One region of the Renibacterium salmoninarum ATCC 33209 genome, then DNA from elsewhere that is predicted to be linked to it. Evidence: riboswitches for the same ligand, from Rfam matches in the RefSeq annotation. Region 1 holds a riboswitch; each other region holds the start of a gene.

What was found. Region 1 has a riboswitch for S-adenosylmethionine ahead of RSAL33209_RS15730 (hypothetical protein). Riboswitches for the same ligand answer to the same signal wherever they lie in the genome.
Region 2: it holds a riboswitch for S-adenosylmethionine, as region 1 does, so the genes downstream of both, RSAL33209_RS06970 (bifunctional o-acetylhomoserine/o-acetylserine sulfhydrylase) here and RSAL33209_RS15730 (hypothetical protein) in region 1, are expected to answer to the same signal.
Region 3: it holds a riboswitch for S-adenosylmethionine, as region 1 does, so the genes downstream of both, RSAL33209_RS05960 (aminotransferase class V-fold PLP-dependent enzyme) here and RSAL33209_RS15730 (hypothetical protein) in region 1, are expected to answer to the same signal.
Region 4: it holds a riboswitch for S-adenosylmethionine, as region 1 does, so the genes downstream of both, RSAL33209_RS04370 (DUF1737 domain-containing protein) here and RSAL33209_RS15730 (hypothetical protein) in region 1, are expected to answer to the same signal.

What each region holds. Positions count from the first base shown of each region.
Region 1 is NC_010168.1:168,363-173,913, reverse strand. It holds partial or broken gene RSAL33209_RS00850 (sodium:solute symporter family transporter) at 67-1,559, shown strand; SAM riboswitch class IV at 1,602-1,733, shown strand; gene RSAL33209_RS15730 (hypothetical protein) at 1,748-2,011, shown strand; gene RSAL33209_RS00840 (VIT1/CCC1 transporter family protein) at 2,165-3,256, shown strand; gene RSAL33209_RS00835 (LOG family protein) at 3,277-4,380, opposite strand; gene RSAL33209_RS18385 (SRPBCC family protein) at 4,377-4,640, opposite strand; gene RSAL33209_RS00825 (MDR family MFS transporter) at 4,828-5,551, opposite strand, start outside.
Region 2 is NC_010168.1:1,366,763-1,372,313, reverse strand. It holds gene RSAL33209_RS06980 (CPBP family intramembrane glutamic endopeptidase) at 1-602, shown strand, start outside; gene RSAL33209_RS06975 (VOC family protein) at 696-1,334, opposite strand; SAM riboswitch class IV at 1,470-1,597, shown strand; partial or broken gene RSAL33209_RS06970 (bifunctional o-acetylhomoserine/o-acetylserine sulfhydrylase) at 1,688-3,001, shown strand; gene RSAL33209_RS20010 (homoserine O-acetyltransferase) at 2,998-3,153, shown strand; gene metX (homoserine O-acetyltransferase MetX) at 3,185-4,132, shown strand; gene RSAL33209_RS06960 (TetR/AcrR family transcriptional regulator) at 4,202-4,816, shown strand; gene RSAL33209_RS06955 (SGNH/GDSL hydrolase family protein) at 4,915-5,551, opposite strand, start outside.
Region 3 is NC_010168.1:1,173,473-1,179,023, reverse strand. It holds gene RSAL33209_RS05980 (DoxX family protein) at 1-328, shown strand, start outside; gene RSAL33209_RS05975 (3-phosphoshikimate 1-carboxyvinyltransferase) at 346-1,713, shown strand; gene rsgA (ribosome small subunit-dependent GTPase A) at 1,689-2,786, shown strand; gene hisN (histidinol-phosphatase) at 2,833-3,645, shown strand; SAM riboswitch class IV at 3,708-3,821, shown strand; partial or broken gene RSAL33209_RS05960 (aminotransferase class V-fold PLP-dependent enzyme) at 3,872-5,267, shown strand; gene RSAL33209_RS05955 (class I SAM-dependent methyltransferase) at 5,340-5,551, shown strand, end outside.
Region 4 is NC_010168.1:852,907-858,457, reverse strand. It holds gene RSAL33209_RS04375 (ABC transporter ATP-binding protein) at 489-2,354, shown strand; SAM riboswitch class IV at 2,416-2,543, shown strand; gene RSAL33209_RS04370 (DUF1737 domain-containing protein) at 2,578-2,790, shown strand; gene RSAL33209_RS04365 (rhodanese-like domain-containing protein) at 2,787-3,209, shown strand; partial or broken gene RSAL33209_RS04360 (O-succinylhomoserine sulfhydrylase) at 3,206-4,429, shown strand; gene RSAL33209_RS04355 (hypothetical protein) at 4,573-4,779, shown strand; gene RSAL33209_RS04350 (alpha/beta hydrolase) at 4,789-5,514, shown strand.

The DNA of each region.
Region 1 (5,551 bases):
AGCAACATTAGTTTCCTTAAATAGGCAATTTATTTGGCCTATATGCCATTCTCCGGGGGCCTCCAGATGGACGCACAAAACATCGTCAATATTGCCATTGTTGTTGCCTATCTTGTTGCAATGCTTGGTTTCGGCTTCTGGGGAAAGAGCAGAACCAAGAACAACTCCGATTTCCTGGTGGCGGGCAGACGGCTAGGCCCTGCGCTATAACACCGGCACCATGGCCGCCGTCGTACTTGGCGGTGCATCTACCGTTGGTGGCGTCGGCCTGGGTTATAGCAAAGGCCTCTCCGGGCTGTGGCTCGTGGTGGCAATTGGCAATTGGCGTTGGCGTGTTAGTGCTCAGTCTGGCTTTTGCCGGCACTATCCAGCGGCTGAAGATCTACACCGTCTCGCAAATGCTGAGCTTGCGTTACGGACACACAGCGACCCAAACCTCTTCTATCGTGATGCTGGCCTACACCGTGATGCTCTGTACTACTTCGACTCGCGCCTACGCCACTATTTGTGTGGTGTTGTTTGGTTGGGAGTGCTGGGTTTCCATTGCCCTGGGTGGAGCCATCGTGCTGGTTTACTCAACCATCGGCGGCATGTGGTCGATTACTTTGGCCGATATGGCCCAGTTCGTCGTTAAGACCTTGGGCGTCTTTGGCCTGATGTTGCCGTTTGCGCTAGTTGCCGCGGGAAACCAGGGTGGCTTTGATTCGATCAAGGACCGCGTCAAAGAAAGCTTTTTCCAGATCGATGGCATCGGCGTGCAAACGATCATCACCTACTTTGTCGTCTACACGCTCGGCTTGCTGATCGGTCAGGATATCTGGCAGCGCGTCTTCACGGCAAAATCGCCGAAGGTAGCCCGCTGGGGCGGCACGACCGCTGGTATTTACTGCATTCTGTATGGCGTTGCCGGTGCTTTGATCGGCATAGCAGCTCGAGTGGCGATGCCAAATATCGATATTGCGACCGGCGGCAAAGATGCCGTCTACGCCGAAGTTGCCGCGAATCTGCTGCCCATCGGACTCGGCGGACTGGTGTTGGCAGCTGCGGTGGCGCGAGCAGACGTATTGCCATTTATCGCCAGCTGGTTTGGCAAAGTCGCCAATACCCAAGACAGTGACAATCCAGAACACGATGTGCGCGCAAACCGCTTGTGGGTACTTGGCCTGGGTGTAGTTGCCATTCTGGTCGCAATCTCAGTCAAGGACGTGGTTGCCGCGCTGACTATCGCTTAAGACATCTTGGTCGGCGGGCTGCTCGTCGCGATCATCGGCGGCCTGGTCTGGAAACGCGGGACCGGGATCGCTGCGGCAGCCTCGATGGCGGTGGGCGCCGTCGTTACCGTGCTGCTTCTCATTTTGTTCAGCACCGGCGCTATTGCCAGCGAAGACGGTATTTACGCGAATGAACCAATTTACTTTGGCCTGGGGTCATCCTTGCTGGTTTACCTGGTGGTCTCACTTGCGACGCCGCGAACCTCAGCTGCCACGATGAGCATTTGGAATTCGCGCGTCAAAGGCGCGGTGACTCCGGACTCAGCACGAGAAAAGGAGACTGCGTAATATTACGCGGTGCTACCCGTTCCCGGGTTTAGAGTGGGAGTGCTTCATGAGTTGCGGTCGCTCTGTCACAGCACAGCTCCGACTGGCCGCACGCCAACCCCATGTTCAAGGGTGGCTCGGATGAGGAAGCGACCTGGCGGGCCACGAGACAAACCCGGCGGGTAAGAGCACTCCCGGAAGGCACGCCCGTGTCTGGCATTCGTTTTGTTCTCCCCGCCGTCGAGGTCAATCTCGGCACCGTTGCGTTCCTTTACGACGGCGAATGGCGCAGTTTCTGGGTCGCCAAACCCACTTCATTGCTCAACGCACTAGCCAATGCTGTGCGACCAAGTCGCTGGGACGGCGAACGGCTCACGCTGACCGTGACGGTGGCTCGAACCGGCCTGCGCAATGGTCAGGAAATGGAATTCAGCTTGGCACCGACTCAGGATAGCCAGCCGACTTTGCGATAGCAAGGAAGCCGGTCTTCTTGCTATCGCAAAGTCGGCTGGCTATCGCCAAACCTTCGTTGAAGGTTGAGGTGCACCGAAGCTCCAAACTAAGGAATCCCAGCCGAAAATCCCCGGAAATAACAGCTAAAGTTGGGGCTGACCCGAGGAGATAACGTGGCTGAGACCGCCCCCACCACAGCACAAATAAAACGTTGGCAGACGTACTTGGCCGACGAGCGTGCCGAAGCTTCGGTATACCGCGCCCTGGCAACAAAGCGCGACGGCGAGGAGCGCGATATTCTGCTGGCCCTTGCCGAAGCGGAAAAACGGCATGAATCGCACTGGCTCAAATTACTTGGCGAACACGCTGACAAGAAGCGGAAAGCCTCGCTCAACAACCGAATCCTAGGCTTCCTCGCTAGGCACTTCGGCTCAGTGTTCGTGCTGGCACTGGCCCAACGATCCGAGTCCCATTCGCCGTATTCAAAAGACCACGATGCCACTGCCGCCATGGCAGCTGATGAGGCAATCCACGAAGAAGTTGTTCGGGGCCTGGCAACGCGCGGCCGCAATCGTCTCTCCGGCACGTTCCGCGCCGCAGTCTTCGGCGCTAACGACGGACTGGTCAGCAATCTGTCGCTACTGATGGGCATGGCCGGAGCGGGCGCCGAACCGAATATTATGCTGCTCGCTGGCATTGCTGGCTTACTTGCCGGCGCGTTGTCCATGGGCGCGGGAGAATACGTGTCAGTGCGTTCGCAGCGCGAGCTGCTCGACGCCTCGCGGCCAACCCAGATCACACTCTCGGCGGCGAAAGCCTTGGACATTGACGCAAATGAGTTGGTACTGGCCTATCGCGCCCGCGGCATGAGTCAAGAGGAGGCCGAACACCGGGCCGCCGAACGGATGGGTAAATTCGAGTGCGACTGCAATCCGAGTTTCTCGCTCCAGCCCGATCTGGAATCTGCTGCACCGGATCATGAGACTATTGGCACCGCATTTGGCGCCGCGATTTCTAGCTTCTGCTTCTTCGCCTCGGGGGCAATTATCCCGGTGCTGCCATACATCTTCGGCATGACCGGAATCGGCGCGATTCTGGTGGCGGCAGTTCTGGTTGGGTTGGCGCTGCTAGCAACGGGCGCAGTAGTCGGTTTGCTTTCTGGCGCACCGCCGCTGGCGCGCGGAGTTCGGCAGTTGCTGATCGGCTTTGGTGCAGCAATTGCCACCTATCTGCTGGGGCTGCTTTTCGGCACTGTTACCGGTTGATACCCGGCCGCCAAGGCTAGCTATTGGCCCAAGAAATCGACAGCCGCTTGCTGATCATCAGTGAGCAAGATTCGCTCAGCCATACCGCGATCAGAGGCAAGGCGCTGAAGCAACTGCCAAACGGGCAGTTCTTCGGTCCAATAGCGCTTGCCTAAGAGCACCATCGGCACCGGCTCGGCCGCGGCATAGTAGTTTTCACATGCGTCTTGGAAGATCTCCTGTACGGTTCCAGCGGCACCAGGCGAGAACAGGATTCCGGCCCGGCAACGCTCTAAAAGCACCGCTTCGCGGACCGAATTCGTAAAGTATTTTGCAATGCTGCTGGCAAAGACATTTGGCGGCTCGTGTCCGTAGAACCAGGTCGGAACTCCTAAATTGATCGGGCCACCGGGGAAACGTTCGACGACGTCTAGGGCCGTGCGCGCCCAGCGCGCAACCGAGGGGCGAAAGTCCGGTACGGTGCTGAGATGCTGCACTGCCCATTCGAGTGAACTTGCCGACTCGTTGGCCAGCCAAGCGCCTAGATTTGCAGCTTCCATTGCGCCGGGTCCGCCACCAGTGGCTACCGTAAACCCGGCCAGCGAAAGGCGGGCACCCAACTCTGCCGCGGTGCGATAAGCAGCGCTCCCCCGGGCTGCTTCATGCCCGCCCATCACGCCAACCACTTTTTCACCCAGCCCTGCGCCATCGGCGTTAACGCTCGTGAGTAGATCATCAAGGGCATCGCTTATCGCGTGGTCGTGCATTGCCGTGGCTAGCGTGGAATCTAAACTGCGTTCAGAAGTCAGCGTCCACTGATATATCTGGCCATCGACGCTTTGTTCGTACCCATCGCGCAGGCCGGTGTAAAGCTCAGAACCCGAGTAAAGCCGAGCTCGATACGCGTCAAATGGCACGTCCGGGATAATCGGGAAAATCAGCGCACCTTGCGAACGAAATCGAGCCTCAGCCTCTGGGCTGAACCGACAACCCAGAAATACCGCACCGGAGACGTCAACTCCGTCAAAGTTCAGCCCACGCAGATCCAATGACTGCACATGCCAACCCTTGATGGACGTCGGCTTAGCCGCCAGAAGTTCGTGCAACTGCGCCAAAGACTCTACTTCAACATTACGAACATTCACGCGGTTTCCTGACCAAAATACTCAGCCATTTGTAGCAAGGTGCGCTCAATATTTCCTGGGTGTCTGCGAGTAAACCCAGTCAATCGCAAACCCAGTTTTCCGCGCATATTACGCGCATCCCACTGTTCAGTCACGAGAGTTCCGCCCTGGGCCGGCTCCAAAATGTAGCGCCAAATGTGACCATAAAAATGCCGCCAAGCGATCCGACGACCTTCTTCAAACTCAACCACGTGATTCATGATCTTGTAGGAAGCCTTCATTTTCATATCCATGCCGAAACTGGCTCCGGCGCTGAGCTGTTCCGGACCGTTAGGTTGCACTCCTTTGACGGTGTCGGAGCCGCGATAACTTCGTGCATCGCGGGGTGGGCAAGTAAGTCGAAGACTTGCTCCGGCATCGCCGGGATAAGACGGGTACGGGATATGAAGTATCGGTCAGCCATGGAACTCAGCCTAGCTGGCCGTCCTCCCGGCCTGCCCGGCTAGCCAGATAATGTGCTGCCGCTTGCTGAATTCGCCGTTCGGCAGCTAGCTGCCGTTCCAATTCAATAAGCCCTCGAGCAGTTTGCGCCTGCTGTGATTGCAAGGCCTGTTGTTCTGCCGATATCCGATGCACCTCAGACATAGCAGTGCTGAGCTGCAGTTGCTGCTGAGTGTCAGCGAGCTTTTGCGCCACTGGTTCCTCGATGAGTAGCACTCGTTTTCCGGGTTGCGTAGCTTCCGCAAAACGTGTTGGTCCCACCTTTGGAATCGAGCCTGTTGCGCTGAGGACCTCAGCAAACTCTTGATCAAGGTCAAGCTCGGGCTCGCTCTGCTGAACTAACGGTGCATCAGCAACCGGTTCCTTGAGCTCAACGGTGGTACGCAGCGCACGTTCCTTGATGAACAACACCGCAATAAGCGCTACGACGGCGATAATCGCCGAAATCGTGAAAATGAGTGAGGTCGCATCACCGTAAGCTGCCCAGATCACATCTCGAATCGGCGCTGGCATATCCGCCAAGTCGAGGCTGCCACCGGACTGCTGGGCGGAGGACGGAACACCCAATTTAGTCAGGCCATCCGAAGACAGCGAGGTAACTCGGTTTGCCAACACTGCACCAAGCACCGAGACGCCAATCGCACCGCCAAAGGACCGGAAGAAGGCAACTGAGGAACTTGCCGAGCCGATG
Region 2 (5,551 bases), 1.2 Mb from region 1:
CCACCTTGAATACCAGCAAAAACAATCGCGAATACTTTGACCTGGCGTATCAGCTGCTGGGCAACTTCTTCGCCTTAATACCTTTGGCGTTAGTGCTCTATTTACTCTGGAAACCAGCCCGAAGTGGTTTCACCGCGATCGGCTTCACTTTCGCTAAGCCGGGTCGCGATTTGCTGTGGGGTGTGGGGCTATTGGTGCTCATCGGTGCGCCGTCACTTGGGCTCTATGCGATTGGCCGGGCGTTGGGAATTACCGCGCAACTCGTGCCCAATTCGCTGCAGGAATTTTGGTGGACAGTGCCGGTGCTGGTGATTTCCGCGATCCGCAACGCAGTTTTGGAGGAGGTAATCGTCGTCGGCTATTTGCTGGACCGGCTGAATAAGCTGGGATGGCGGCTGTGGCCAGCGATTATTGCCAGCGCAATTTTGCGCGGCAGCTATCACTTGTACCAGGGCTTCGGACCGTTTATTGGCAATGTTGCGATGGGCCTGGTCTTTGGCTGGCTCTATACCAAGACGAAGCGAGTCATGCCGCTGGTGATCGCGCATAGTTTATTAGACATTGCCGCGTTCACTTTCGGTAGGCAACTAGGTTTCGGCTGATCAACACCCTTAAACAAACGTCGAGTGTCGACTTGTGGCGAATAAATCGTACTCAAACTCGCCATAAGTCGACACTCAACGGATGGAAAAAAATTAGAGGGTTACTGGACCGTTCGCTGTTTCAAAGGTCACGCTCATGATGCCCGGCGTTCCGTGCGGAGCGATCCATTCGACGGCAACGTCTTCGAGCGGCTTGTCCACACACTCGCCAAGCCATTCGGTGACCCGTTCAGCCGAGCCGGCAATGGTAAGGCTAGACAAAATCACAGAGCTGGGCTCTGCCTGAGACGGGTGCAGGCTTGGATCGCCCTCCCATTTCAACAGGTAGGGCACCTGCGGATCGGCGATGAGTCCCTTGATGCCAATTTGCTGCCAAACAAGCTCGCGACCGTCTGGGAACTTTCGGTTACCAGGCACTGCAGAGCGGCCAAGCCGTTCTTCAAAAGGCGAAAGGTCGTTCACTTCGACGCACCAGCCCATCCAACCGCCACCGGCGTTGGAGCGAGCACGCACGGCTTGGCCGAAGGGTGCTTTATCTGAAGCAGGGTGGTCGAGGACTTCGACAACTTCGAGGTAGTGGCGCGAGGTGAGCGGGATGATCATATTCCGCGTACCGAAGCGAGGGTGTACGCCTCCGCACACGGCTTTGACGCCGAGTGCCGTGACAATCCGCTCCGAGGTGGCAGCTAGTCCATCGGGGTCACAAGCGTAAGAAACGTGATCCATGCGCATGCCCATATCCTTGCACTTTGTGACCCCTGTCTCGACTTAGGGTGACCTAAGCAACAGCTGTGGGGGCTGGCCAAAAAACGTCACACCCCGTCATGGACTTGAACTGATGAGCTTTGCTTGCGCAAACTTGTTTTAGGTCACGAGTGCCAGCAATGTCTTGACCAGACGCCTGCCCCGGCTTGCTGGACGGCAACCCTCCACCGCGGCGGGGTGCCCCGGGTGAAGACCTGGCCTCCACCAACCGGTAGAGGCAAGCGCGGGTCGATGCATCGCACCCGGTTGAACGGGGTATCTCTGGCCACCGTCCGGCCGCTGCTGATTATTGGGCCCTTTCCAGAAAAGGAGCCAGCCCTATGAGTAATGGTTGGTCTTTCGAAACACGACAAATCCACATCGGCCAAGAACCAGATGCAGTTACTGGCGCGCGAGCGTTGCCGATCTATCAAACAAGCTCGTTTGTTTTCCCTAGCGCTGAAAGTGCGGCAAATCGGTTTGCGCTCGCTGAATTGGCGCCGATCTACACCAGAATCGGCAATCCCACCCAGGACGCCGTTGAGCAGCGCATTGCGAATCTTGAGGGCGGCGTTGGCGCGCTGCTGCTTTCTTCGGGGCAGGCCGCTGCAACTCTTGCCGTGCTCAATATTGCTCAGGCCGTCGACCACATTGTTTCTAGCCCGAGCATCTACGGCGGCACCTACAACCTTTTTGCTCACACCTTCAAGAAGTTCGGGATCGAGGTAACTTTTGTTGACGATCCGGACAACCTGGATCAATGGCGTGCAGCAATAAAGCCAAACACCAAGTTGCTCTTTGGCGAAGTGGTTTCTAACCCGCGCCAGGACATCCTGGACATTGAAGGTGTTAGCGCCGTCGCGCATGAAGCTGGCGTGCCCCTCATTGTCGATAAGACGCTTGCCACGCCCTATTTGATTCGCCCGCTCGAATGGGGAGCGGACGTCGTACTGCATTCGGCGACGAAGTATCTCGGTGGTCATGGTGCGGCTATCGCGGGTGTCATAGTCGATGGCGGCACGTTTGATTACGCGAAGGATCCGGAGAAGTTCCCCGGATTCAATACGCCGGATGAGTCGTATAACGGCTTGGTTTTTGCCCGGGACTTGGGTGTGGGTAGTGCCCTAGGTGCCAATTTGGCATATATCCTCAAGGCCAGAGTTCAGCTGCTGCGCGATCTTGGCTCAGCGGTCTCGCCATTCAACGCCTTTTTGATTGCGCAAGGCTTGGAAACATTGAGCCTGCGGGTAGAACGGCATGTTTCCAACGCCGTCGAAGTCGCCCAATGGCTCAGTGAACATCACAGCGTCGAGTCCGTAGCCTACGCAGGCCTGCCATCTAGCCCCTGGTACTAGCGCAGCCGGAAATATGGGCCTCGTGGCACCGGTGCGGTAGTCGCTTTTCAAATCAAAGGCGGCGTTGAAGCGGGCAAAAAGTTCGTTGACGGACTGGAATTGCATTCGCACGTGGCCAACATTGGTGATGTCCGCTCGCTGGTCATTCACCCGGCGTCCACAACGCACTCGCAACTGAGCGAAGCGCAGCAACTCGCGAGCGGCGTCAGCCCATCAATGGCCCGGCTATCGGTTGGGCTGGAGCACATTGACGATATTTTGGCTGATTTGGATGCAGGCTTCCGGGCGGCAAAGTCTTGACGGCATTGGAAGTTTCTGCGGAGACCGCAGCAGAGAGTTTTGCCGATGGCATTTTGCAATATCAGTTGATCGGTGATGTTGAGCTCGAATCCGGCGCGAGCATCCCGGCAGTGGTTTTGGCCTATGTAAAGCTGGGGCAAACTCAACGCTGATGCTTCAACTACGGTTCTTATTCAGCACGCTTTGACCGGCAGCACGCATGTTGCCAGGGGAGACAGCGATGAGGATGGCTGGTGGGACGGTTTGGTCGGCCCCGGAAAAGCTATCGATACCAACCGCTTTTTCGTGGTCGCAGCGAATATTCTGGGCGGTTGTTATGGCAGCACTGGTCCGTCGTCGTTAGCGCCCGACGGCGTGCCTTGGGGCTCGCGCTTTCCCTACCTAACATTGCGAGATAGCGTGCGGTCAGAGGCAGTGCTTTCGGATGCATTGGGCATCCAGCAGTGGCATGCCGTGATTGGTGGTTCAATGGGGGGCGCTAGGGCGCTGGAATGGGCGGCAGAGTTTCCCGACCGCCTGCGTCAGGCAGTGATCTTGGCCTCGTGCGGAGCAAGTACCGCGGAGCAAATCGCTTTGGCGCAGACTCAGGTCCTCGCTATCTGGCAGGACGCCAATTTCGACGGCGGTGACTATTATTCGGGTCGACCGCCGCTGGCTGGGCTGGGGCTGGCGCGACGAATTGCGCATATTTCGTATCGTTCAGAAGCTGAATTGGGCCATCGATTTGGTCGAGCGGCGCAAGGTGGCGAGCAACCGATTTCTCTTGAGCGGGGCGAGCAGCCGGAACTGAACCGTTACCAGGTGGAAAGCTACTTAGACCATCAAGCGACTAAATTGGTGCAGCGGTTTGACGCTAATAGCTACATTGTCTTGACCGAAGCTTTGATGAGTCATGACGTGGGGCGCGGCCGGGGTGGTCTTGAACAAGCGCTTCTTGCCGCCGCTAGCGTGAGGTTCACTCTTGCCTCGGTGAGTTCAGATCGCTTGTATTTACCCGCACAAACTGAGCAACTTGCGGCAGCCGTGCCTGGCGGAGTTTCGGTTCGAAGTATCGACTCGAAGGTCGGCCACGATGCATTTCTGCTGGAAACCGGGCAGATCGCCGCACTCATTGCTCCGGCGCTAGCCTGAATAATAAACTTGGGTGCGTTATCAATCGGTGCCCGGCTTACGCTCATTCTTGACAGTTATTATGATCGAGTGACCAACCTACAAGCCCGTCGACGCGGCCGCGTACCGACTATTTCTCGTGAGTCGGTAGCCCGTGCTGCCATTAGCCTCGGTTTCGAAGGATTGACCATGTCCACTGTGGCAAGCTCACTGGGCGTGAAACATTCTTCGCTCTACCGACACGTCGGATCCCGTGACGATCTGGTCACGCTCGCCATTGGCCTTCTCGCTTGGGAAGCTAATTGGCCGGAGCCGAACGAAGGCTGGCGACGTTACGTTGAGCAACTGACCGATGTGATGTGGGAAATCTACGAATCGTTTCCTGGTTTAGCTCCGGAGCTGCAACGCTTAGCCTCAACGCCGCCTAGCGTTATTTGTATCTTTGCCGCCGGTAGTGAGGCGCTGATTGACTTTGGCTTTGAAGAGCAGCAGGCGGTGTTGATCATGGATCTGGTCTCTGATCTGACCATCGATAGCTATATGAACGCCTACCGTCTTCGACGCAGTGCGCTAAAACCGCTCAAACCGGAATCGGTGGTCAATAGTCGATTCATTGAATCACCGCCTGGACCCTTGAAGATCAAGAACCTGGCCGGGCTGGAGCACCTATTGGGGTTGGCTTTTAGCACCGATGGCAAAGCTTAGTGGCAGCGTAAGCGGGACGTTTTGCTAGACGGTATTGAAGCGTCGATGCGCGAACAAGCGAGTTTCGAGCCAAGTGAAACTTCGCCTCAGACTGCCCGTTAACTCAGTTTTTTGACGTCGACCGAGGGCATAAACACTGGGCCAGGGGTGGGCCTTTTTGCGCTGACTCCGTCGCCAGATGATTGGTGCCGCAATCGGCGGACCACCCACGGCACCAAGAACTCACATGCCCAAATAAGGTCCTCGCTCCGGGCGGCACGCCAGGTGCGGTGCGCGAGCGGCTCCGGCCGTAATGGCTCAAGCTGATGAGGTACGTTGAGCGCATCCAAGGTCATAATGGCAATCCGGTGATGGCCTAAAGGCGCAAAATGCAGTCGGTCTTCGTCCCACATTTGTGGATCGGAGAGTTCACGCAGCGACCACATATCGGCAATAACGGCGTCATGACGGGCAGCTACCGTGCGGAGATTTTCGTTGTAGATGGCGACTTTGCCGCGGACTAGACCTAGTACGGGGGTATCACGGATATCCGGGCCGTTAAAGAGCAATACCGTGGCACCCGAAGCAGTCATCTTCGCCACTGCTGCATCCATTTTCTCGGCTAGCGCGTCAGGGTCCGAACCAGGCCGAATCAAGTCGTTCCCACCTGCCGAGATTGAAATGAGATCAGGTTTCAGAGCCAGGGCGGGTTCGAGCTGCTCGGTCAGAATCTGTTGCAGGAGCCGGCCGCGAATC
Region 3 (5,551 bases), 1.0 Mb from region 1:
CGGAGTGCAGCTTGGCGCCGGAATTTTACTCGCGGTGGGAAAGCTCCCTCGTTTCGCTGGATTCTTATTGGCGGTTACTTCAACCGTCAACGCCACAGCCGAGTTCGGCTCAGCAGACACCACCACGGCTGAAGGCCGACGGTGGCAGCGTACGCAATTGCTGAAGAACGTCTCTCTGCTTGGCGGAGTCTTACTGGCATCTGTTGATACTGCTGGCAAGCCCGGCCTCGCCTGGCGCGCGGAGCATTTGGCCGAATCTGGCAAAAAGGCTGGCAAGAAGCAATTGAAAAAGACTGCAAACTCGATCTCTGACGCGGTGCAGGGATAGTGAACCAAACCGGAACAATGCTTGAATCCGATAACTTATGGCCAGCCCCGGTTGCAGAAAAGCCCATCTCGGCTGATCTCACGGTACCCGGCTCTAAATCACTAACCAATCGCTATCTCGTTTTGGCGGCGCTTGCCGATGGTCCTTCCCGACTTCGCGCCCCGCTGCACTCACGTGATTCACTCCTGATGGTTCAAGCCTTGCGGCAGCTTGGTGCAGAAATTAAGGAGACGCCGGGGCAAGGCGCTTACGGTCCGGACCTTCTGGTAACGCCGATCAAAGTAGGACAAAAAATCGGTCAAACTGCTATCGACTGTGGTTTGGCTGGCACGGTCATGCGCTTCGTGCCGCCGCTTGCCGCTCTCGTTGAGGGTCTAATCCAGTTCGACGGCGATGAACATGCCCGGCTGCGTCCGATGGGACCGGTGCTGACCTCATTGAGTTCATTAGGCGTCGCTGTTCGACCGGTCAAATCTGTTCAATCTGTCCAATCGGTTCAAGAAGATCACGCCGCCGAAGACGCGAGCCAAAACACGGCTCTGCCGCAAAGCCTCCCCTTCGTACTCGACGCTGCTGGATCCGTCGAGGGTGGCTATATTTCACTCGATTCTTCGGGATCCTCACAATTCGTTTCAGCTTTGCTACTTGCCGCGCCACAGTTCAAAAACGGGCTGCATCTGGAACACCTTGGCAAGCCGGTGCCGAGCCTAGATCACATCGCAATGACTGTCCGCCTGTTACGCGAAGCTGGCGTCGAGGTAGATGATTCGGTACCGAATCATTGGATCGTCGCTGCTGGACCGATCCGAGCCTTCGATGTCATCGTCGAACAGGATTTATCAAATGCTGGCCCGTTCCTTGCCGCAGCGCTGGTGTCCAGAGGCACGGTCCGCATCACGGGTTGGCCAGTTCACACAAGCCAAGTCGGTGATTCTTGGCGCGAAATTCTTACCGCCTTTGGCGCCGACGTCGTCCTGGAGGGCGACACGCTCATAGTGACTGGCGGCGCACACATTAGCGGCGTAGAGCTAGCTGACACCTCAGAACTGGCGCCTACGGTTGCTGCACTCTGTGCCTTGGCCGAGGGACCCAGCAGACTAACCGGCATCGCTCATCTTCGTGGGCACGAGACCGACCGCCTTGCCGCTCTTGCGGCTGAGATCAATGCCCTCGGTGGGCACGTGGCTGAGACTGCCGATGGCCTAATCATCGAGCCACAGCCCTTGCATAGCGGGATATTCCACAGCTACGCCGACCACCGAATGGCTACTGCGGGCGCGATCATCGGTCTTGCAGTGCCCGGCGTCGCCGTCGAAAATATCGCGACCACAGCAAAGACAATGCCGGAGTTTCCCGAACTATGGCACCGGATGTTGGCTCAATAGTGGCCCGCGAATGGGATGAGTCTGATGTTCGGATTCGGCCTAACAAAAAAGGAACTCGTCCGCGAACCAAAGATCGACCAGCGTATTCTGACGCACTCATCGGTCGGATTATCACTGTCGACCGCGGCCGCTATACCGCGATCGTTGACGAAGGACTCGATACTGAACGCGTCTTGATCGCCGCCCGAGCCCGCGAACTGCGTCGCTCACCAGTTGTCGTAGGTGATTTCGTCTCGCTAGTCGGTGATACTTCCGGCGAGCCAGACACTTTGTCTCGATTGGTTCGGATAGAGGGACGCAAAACTCTGTTACGTCGTTCTGCTGATGATTCCGATCCAGTTGAGCGAGTGTTAGTGGCCAATGCGGACCAGCTGGTCATTGTGGTCGCTGCGGCAAACCCCGAGCCTCGCACCGGTTTTATCGACCGCGCACTAGTTGCCGCCTACGATGCTGGGCTCGATCCGATCCTGCTCATCACCAAAACGGATGTGAAAGACCCAGCCGAATTGCTGGCACATTATGAACAGCTCGATTTCACCATCGTGCTCAGCCGAACAATTGGCGTTCAAGCAGAAACTGGATCTGCAGCGTTAGCGAATGACGCAGTGGAAAAACTCAGCGAACATCTAAATGGCAAAGTCTCGGTTCTGGTTGGCCATTCCGGCGTCGGGAAATCCACTATGGTCAACGCACTCACCGGTGCTGCCCGTGCAACCGGCGGCGTAAATTTGGTGACTGGCCGTGGCCGGCATACCTCTTCATCCGCGCTTGCGCTGCCACTCGCCGAAGCTCAGCCCGGTAGTTGGATTATTGATACACCTGGCATTAGATCATTTGGTTTAGCGCATGTTGATCCGGCCCGGATCTTGAACGCCTTCCCTGATTTATTACCGGGCTTGGAAGATTGCCCACGCGGTTGCAAGCACGACGCCGAGGCGCCCGAATGCGGGCTAGACGCTTGGGTTACGGAGGGAAACGCCGGTGAAAGCGGACCAGAACGATTAGCATCCTTCCGCCGTTTGCTTGCCGCAGTGCTGGCAAGTCCGTCGAATACAGGCACGAGCTCGAACTGAGCGAAGAATACTCAGAATTCTTGAAATTTCAGGATAGCGTTGAGGCATGAACTTCGCCCCGCAAGGTTACAACGATGATCTACGCCTCGCGCACGTCATCGCAGACTCCGTTGATGCTCAGACTATGGACCGATTCAAGGCTCTCGATCTGAAAATTGAGACCAAGCCCGACCTGACTCCGGTAACTGACGCAGACAAAAGCGCTGAAGAGGCGATCCGGAGCCAGTTGTCGAGGTCTCGGCCGCGAGATGCGATCTTAGGCGAGGAATTTGGCAGTTCCGGCCATGGATCCCGCCGGTGGATCATCGATCCGATTGATGGTACTAAAAACTTTGTTCGGGGCGTGCCGGTCTGGGCCACGCTGATCTGCTTGGTAGATGAGGGCGTGCCGGTCGTCGGGTTAGTCAGTGCGCCAGCGCTGGGCAAACGTTGGTGGGCTTCTAAAGGGACCGGTGCATTCACTGGAAAATCTTTGGCTGCAGCGAGCAGACTTCGAGTCTCCAACGTGTCAAAACTAGCCGATGCTTCCTTGTCTTATTCCTCGCTTAAGGGCTGGCGTGAGCGGGGCAATCTTTCCGAATTCACTACTTTAATGGATTCCACCTGGCGGAGCCGGGCCTACGGCGATTTCTGGTCGTACTGCCTAGTTGCCGAAGGCGCGGTAGACATCGCCTGCGAACCCGAGCTGAACCTGCACGATATGGCAGCTTTGGTTCCCATCGTGACTGAAGCCGGCGGCAGATTCACCTCCTTGGAAGGCACGGAAGGCCCCTTTGGTGGAAATGCCTTGGCCACTAATGGAATTCTGCACTCAGAAGTATTGCGTCTGCTGAACCCACAGCTGGATCCGCTGATCTAAGCACAAAGCAGTGTTCCGTAACAGTGTGCGAAGACCTGCCTGATTCCTTTAGGCTTGTTTCAGGTCACGAGTGCCAGCGTTAAACCCCGGTTTGCTGGCCGGCAACCCTCCTATCGCGGCGGGGTGCCCCGGGTGACGACCTGGCCGGACCGGAGTGGTCCCGGCAAGCGCGACCTTCCAGGCCTGTCACGGCCAAACAGTGGAGGTTTTCTTTAAACGAGGTCTCATGAGCACGCTTACTGTCGAAAACCCCGCCCCGAATAAGATCGATCTGCCCGCGTTACTTCCGGTTGTGGGTGCAGAACTACAAGCACCGCTGATTCACGGCGGTCAAACCCGGTACGTCAATCTGGATTATGCTGCTTCTGCTCCGGCAATCGAATCGGTTGCTGAGTATTTGCAGGAAATCTTGCCTTATTACGCCAGTGTTCATCGTGGCGCTGGCTATGCCTCGCAAATCAGCACCTCGGTCTATGAAAATGCTCGAAACATCGTACGAACCTTTATCGGTGGCCGAGCAGACGACGCCGTGATTTTCACGCGGAACACCACTGATTCGCTGAATCTGTTGGCTCGTTGCCTGCCAGAAGCGGACGGCGCAACGCAGGGCGACGTGCTGTATTTGGATATTGAGCATCACGCTAATCTGCTGCCTTGGCAGTCGCTACCGCATCGAAGCGTGCTCGCTGCGGACACTATTGCCGAGACAATTTCGGTACTTGAAGCAGAGTTTGCTGCTGGACCGGTTTCGCTACTCGCTATCACTGGCGCCTCAAACGTCACTGGCGAAATTCTCCCAGTAGCCGAGCTGGCCGCATTGGCCCATCGACACGGAGCCAGGATCGTCGTCGACGCGGCGCAGTTGGCTCCGCACCGCCGCATCGATATCAGCGCCGCTGGCATTGACTATCTAGCCTTTTCTGGCCACAAGCTCTACGCTCCCTTTGGCGCGGGCGTGTTGGTTGGTCGCCCTGATTGGCTCGACGGCGGCCTACCCAATCTCTTTGGTGGCGGTGCGGTGCGCGAAGTCCGACTTGATTCGGTCAGCTGGGCAGAAGGCCCCGCAAGGCATGAAGGCGGCACGCCGAATGTCTTGGGCGCCGCGACATTGGCCCGGGCCGCCGAGGCGCTAGCTAACCTGGACCCGATTGCTTGGCGCGAGCACGAAGACCAGCTTCGAAGCACGCTAATTGAGACATTGGCAGAGATCCCGGGCGTTCGGGTACACACGCTGTTTAAAGACACCGATAGTTACCCCGGCGGCGGCAGCATCGGCGTGGTAAATTTCTCGATCGAAGGCTACGATTCAGGCTTGGCTGCGGCGTTCTTGTCCGCGGAATTTGCCGTTGGCGTCCGCGATGGCAGGTTTTGCGCCCACCCCTTGCTGCGCCGTTTAGGGCTGCCTTCCGGAATCTCTTCGCGCGAGCTTCGGCGTCGGGTCCAGACTTGAGGACGTCAACCAACTTATTGCTGGCGTCCGCACTTTGGTAGAACAAGGCCCTAGCTGGGACTACGTCGTCGACGCCGGCCGTTGGGTACCGGCCAATGACTCCCGGGTCTTCCCCGACTGGGCGCCCAATACCCACGGCACCGCTGGCGCTGCGCCGTGCGCAACTGAATAGTTCGCCCGGGTAGCCGGGTGGATTAGAGTGGAGGCGCTGAAACACGCAAACCGCTATGAGGAGGCCGCACTCGTGCCCATCAATCCGCAGCAATCAAGCGGGCCCAAAATTGAAGATCTTCGACGTCGCGAGCTCGGCTCGGCTTTTGCCACCGGCGGTGAACTTTACGAGCGGGTTCGCCCTGGTTATCCGGACGGACCCGCTCGCTGGCTGGTTCCGGCCGGGGCGAAACAAGTGGTTGACCTTGGCGCAGGCACCGGAAAATTCACTGAGCGGCTCGTTGA
Region 4 (5,551 bases), 680 kb from region 1:
CGGCGGATCGGCTGAACCGTCAAGCATGTCTTGATAGTTTCGCAGGCCGCTGAACTTGTTTTGCGATGCGTTGAGCCAGTTCCATTTGAACCCGCTCATCACAAAAGTGAAGACCGTTGGCCCGATCGCGAAAACCGCGAAAATCGCCAGCGCTGGCAACAAGAAGAAGTAGGCCAGCAGAGAACGCAGACCGGAGGACTTACGCATTTTGGGGATTCGAGCGTTCGCGGAGCCGTTTTTGGCTGCACCAGATCGGTCAGATCTGGTTTTGCTCAGCGCTATAGCCACGCGGCACTCCAAGGCAGTGAAATGAGGCTGTTCAAAATCGACAGCCCTCGGCCGTCGACCAAGATTTCAGTCTCTGTCCATCATCTTTCGGGCGCAAGGCTTCAGGGCGAATTCAAGGGAAACTTTGTCAGCAGTTCGCTAGGTAGCTCACGACGCAGTTGAAGACTAGCTTGTCGTCACTGCAGGATAGGCTCTGGACTATGAGCGGGATGCGAGCGGTAGGTGCCAGAGGACGGTTGAGCGGCGGCGACGAGGAAGCTCAGCGAGCGGCTAATGCGCAGGCACCAGTCATCGAGCATCTGTTTCGCCGGGTCTACAGTCTTTTTGCTCCGCATCGCCGCGCTTTGGTCATCACGGCGGTTCTGGTTTTGGTGGGGGCCGCCCTTTCGGTAGTACCCCCGCTGCTCACCCAACGCGCCTTCGATGACGGCCTTTTCCCTGGATCAGGCAAACCGGACTTGCCGGTCTTGAGCCTCATTGTTGGTGCGATGATCCTGGTTTACATCGGTTCGGCGCTCTTGGGTGTTTGGCAAACATATCTCACAGCTTCAGTGGGCAACCAGGTCATGGGCGCACTCCGCGTGCGACTTTTTGGGCACCTACAGGCGATGGATCTGAGCTTCTTTACTCGCACCAAAACCGGAGTCATTCAATCGCGGCTGCAAAACGACGTCGGCGGCGTGGCAAGCGTATTGACCAATACGGTTTCAGCGATTCTCGGCAATACCGTGACCGTAATCGCGGCATTCGTGGCTATGTTGCTGCTGAATTGGCAATTGACGGTAGTCGCCGTGGTCTTGATGCCAATCCTGGTCATCGCGCAACGGAAAGTGGGCCGGGTTCGTGCTCGGATAGCCACAAAAACCCAGGAATCACTCTCCGAGATGTCCGCCATCACCCAGGAAACTTTGAGCGTCTCTGGAATATTGCTCTCAAAGAGCTTCAATATGCAAGGGGCTGAAGTACAGCGTTATTCTGCCGAGAACAAGAACCAGATCCGGCTGCAAGTAAGCCAAGCAATGAGCGGTCAGTGGTTCTTTGCAATCGTCACGATCTTCTTGTCTTCGATTCCGGCAATCGTCTATTTCGTGGCTGGCTTACTGGTTGATGCTGGCGCGCAAGCAATCACCGCCGGAACGATTGTGGCGTTCACTACGGTCCAAGCGAGATTATTGTTTCCGCTGACGAGTCTGATGCGGGTGGCCCTTGATCTGCAGACGTCGGGCGCGTTGTTTTCCAGGATTTTCGAGTATCTCGATCTCAAACCGGCGATTGAAGATCGTCCGGACGCCCATCCGTTGCGGGAACTGAGCGAACTGGGCCGCATTGAATTTCAAGATGTCAGCTTCGCCTATCCAGATGCGCAGGCTGGTGAACGCCCCACCCTAGACGGCGTCAGCTTCAGTATTGAGCCGGGGCAGTTTTCCGCTTTTGTCGGATCCTCTGGGGCGGGCAAAACCACCATTTCTTATTTGATCCCCCGGCTCTACGAAGCTAGTTCCGGCCAGATCCGTTTTAGCGGCAGTGATGTGAAGGATCTCTTGCAGGACTCTTTGGTTGCCCGTATCGGCATTGTGAGCCAAGAAACCTATCTTTTCCACGCCACCATTGCCGAGAACCTCCGTTACGCCAAGCCCGAGGCTACTGATGCAGAACTTCACGAGGCGACGCAGCGCGCAAACATTTATCAAACCATCATGAGCTTTCCCGATGGCTTTGCCACCTTGGTTGGTGAGCGCGGTTACCGGCTTTCCGGCGGCGAGAAGCAGCGAATTGCGATCGCCAGAGTGCTGCTCAAAGATCCTGCAGTTTTGGTGCTCGATGAAGCTACCAGTGCACTAGATTCGATTTCGGAGCGCGTAGTGCAGGCAGCTTTGGAAACTGCCTCGCATGGGCGCACCACGGTTGCCATTGCGCACCGACTTTCCACTGTCGTCGGGGCAGATGTGATTTTCGTGGTGGAACAAGGACGAATTGTGGAGCGCGGGGCCCATCAAGAGCTGCTCGCACTCGCAGGGCGCTATGCCGCACTGTATTCGGAGCAAATCAACTCCGCTTCTGAGTAGCTACGAAACAAAGTCACATCTATGCCGGTTGCCGAGCGCATTTGTGCTAATTTTGCTCTCGAGTAACGAGCGCCAGCACGCTTCGGAATTTTCGTCGCATTGCCCTGAGTTGCTGTCCGGCAACCCTCTCTTCCGGTGGGGTGCCTCAGGTGACTACTCGGCAACGTTCACGGGTTGCAAGCGGATTCACTCCTTCTTGCACCCACTGCAAAAGGAGTCTTCAATGGCTGAATCCCGCCTAATCTACCGGTTATTAACCGGTCCGGATGATCATGCGTTCTGTCAGAGGGTGACTGACGCACTCGCCGAAGGCTATGTGCTCTACGGCAGTCCCGCTGTAACCTCAAATGATGGCACCGCGATCGCCGCGCAAGCTGTGATTTTGCCCGGTTTCAACGCGGCCCAGTCCAACGCACTGAGCGATGGCGCGCAATGAGCTACGCGGGAGACCTCACCCCGGAAGAGGCTTGGCAGAAAGTAGCCGACGGCGCCACCTTGGTCGATGTGCGCACCGAAGCCGAGTGGCAGATCATTGGCGTTCCGGACACTTCCTCAATCGCCGTCGAGCCGAAGTTTGTGCAGTGGAACTTGGCCGGAAATGTCTGGAATACCGCGTTCCTTGCTGAGCTAAAAGCAGCGGTGCCAGCTGATTCAGAGCTGGTCTTCCTCTGCCGTTCTGGTGCCCGCTCAATCTCGGCCGCTGAAACCGCTACCGAGGCTGGATTTATCTCATACAACGTGCTTGAAGGCTTTGAAGGCGTGCCAAATTCCTACGGTGATCGCACCGTGAACGGTTGGAAGAATCGCAAGCTGCCCTGGACCAGTGCGACTCATAACGAGGGTCAGAGCGAATGAGCTTCAATCCCGCAGCGGCTGAATGGTCCGCGGATACGCAGGCCGTGCGTGGCGGCCTAGATCGAACCGGTTTCTTTGAAACGTCGGAGCCGATTTTTACCAATTCTGGTTTTGTTTACGAATCCGCTGAAGCCGCCGAGCGTGCCTTTACTGGCGAGGACGAGCGCTTCGTCTATTCGCGCTATGGAAATCCCACCGTGGCAACGTTCCAAGAGCGGTTACGGCTGCTCGAAGGCACCGAAGACTGCTTCGCGACTGCCTCCGGAATGTCCGCGGTATTCGTCGCATTGGGTGCGCTGCTTGGCGCTGGCGATCGCGTGGTCGCTTCGCGATCGCTCTTCGGCTCTTGCTTCGTGATCTTAAATGAAATTCTGCCGCGCTGGGGCGTGGAGACGGTCTTCGTTGACGGGCTGGACCTGGACCAATGGCGTGAAGCGCTTTCGGTGCCGACTAATGCGGTGTTCTTCGAGTCGCCGTCAAACCCGATGCAAGAGATTGTAGACATCCGGGCGGTCTGCGATTTGGCTCACGCCGCTGGCGCAACTGTCGTTGCGGACAATGTCTTCGCCACCCCGCTGCTGCAACGCTGCACCGACCTAGTCGCCGACGTCGTGGTTTATTCCGGCACTAAACACATTGACGGCCAGGGCCGCGTGATGGGTGGGGCGATTCTGGGCAGCAAGGAATTCATCGATGGGCCGGTCAAACAGCTCATGCGGCACACCGGGCCTTCATTGTCTTCGTTCAATGCCTGGGTGTTGACCAAGGGCCTGGAAACGATGGCATTGCGCGTGAATCATTCATCCGCTTCGGCTTTAGCGCTGGCCGAGTTTTTGGAGCAGCAGCCAGCGGTCGAATGGGTCAAGTATCCGTTGCTCAAATCGCATCCGTAGTACGAGCTGGCTGCCACTCAAATGAAAGCCGGCGGCACTGTGCTGACCTTCGCGCTGCGTAGTACTAACGGGCGCGGGGCAACCGGCAGCAGCGGCAAGGACCAGGCGTTTTCGCTGCTCAACGCGCTGAAGATTATCGATATTTCGAACAACTTGGGCGATTCAAAATCGCTCATTACGCATCCGGCGACCACGACGCACCGAGCGATGGGTCCCGAGGGTCGCGCCGCCATCGGGCTGTCCGACGGCGTCGTCCGGCTTTCCGTGGGCCTGGAAGACCTCAACGACCTGCGCAACGACCTAGCGCAGGCCCTAGCCACCCTCTAACCGGTTTCGGATAGCCAGGACCAACGCGAGCCCAACCGCCAGGTGGCGGTAACTCGAGCAAAGACTGAGTTCCGACGGCGGTTCTCTCGCCGACGCACTGGGTGGCATGATGAGAATAACTCGTCTTGACCAAAGGATTTCACGTGTCTGATCTACGCTCTGAGCCAGCCGAGCTGTCTGCCAATGTCAGCAATCGACCACGCTACGATCGCGAGTTGGCCACATTATTACAAGCCAATCCAGAACTCACCATCCCACCATTTAGCGCGGAACTTGTTGCGCAAATTCGCACGACACACGGACCTTCCGAACTTGAAGCACTACTCGCTGACAGAGCTATTGAAACCTAGGAATACCAGGTGCCCGGCCCTGACGGTGCACCGGAAATCAAGCTGCTCGTCCTCCGCTCCACCGAGTTCAGCGGGCCTCGACCGGCGCTCTATTACATTCACGGCGGTGGCATGATCGTGGGCGATCGGCACGCCATCACACCGCAACAAGTGGACTGGGTGGAACAATATGGCGTAACGCTCATATCGGTGGAATACCGCTTAGCGCCGGAGCATCCACATCCAGCTCCGGTAGAAGATTGCTATGCCGGCTTGCTCTGGAGCGTAACACACGCGGCTGAATTAGGTATTGATGCGCAGCGTATTTTGCTTGGCGGAGTGAGCGCTGGCGGCGGACTCGCAGCCGCTACCGCGTTGATCGCCCGCGACCGAAAAGGCCCAACGCTAGTTGGACAATTGCTTGCCTGCCCAATGCTAGATGATCGGAACATTACCGTCTCCAGCCAGCAGTACGCCGGCTTCGGCCAGTGGGATCGAGAAAGCAATGAATTCGGCTGGGCCGCATTGCTTGGTGAAGGTCACCAGGACGCCGAGATTTCGCCGTACGCGTCACCTGCCAGGGCTACTGACCTCAGCGGCTTGCCGTCTGCCTATATTGATGACGGTTCGGCCGAAGTTTTCCGTGATGAGGGGGTCGACTACGCCAGCCGGTTATGGGCCGCTGGTGTGCAGGCCGAACTGCACATTTGGCGGGTGCTTTTCATGGATCGGAAAGGTTTAGCACCGCCTTGGTAAGTAAAACTGCTCAAACCGCCCGAGATTCCTGGTTACG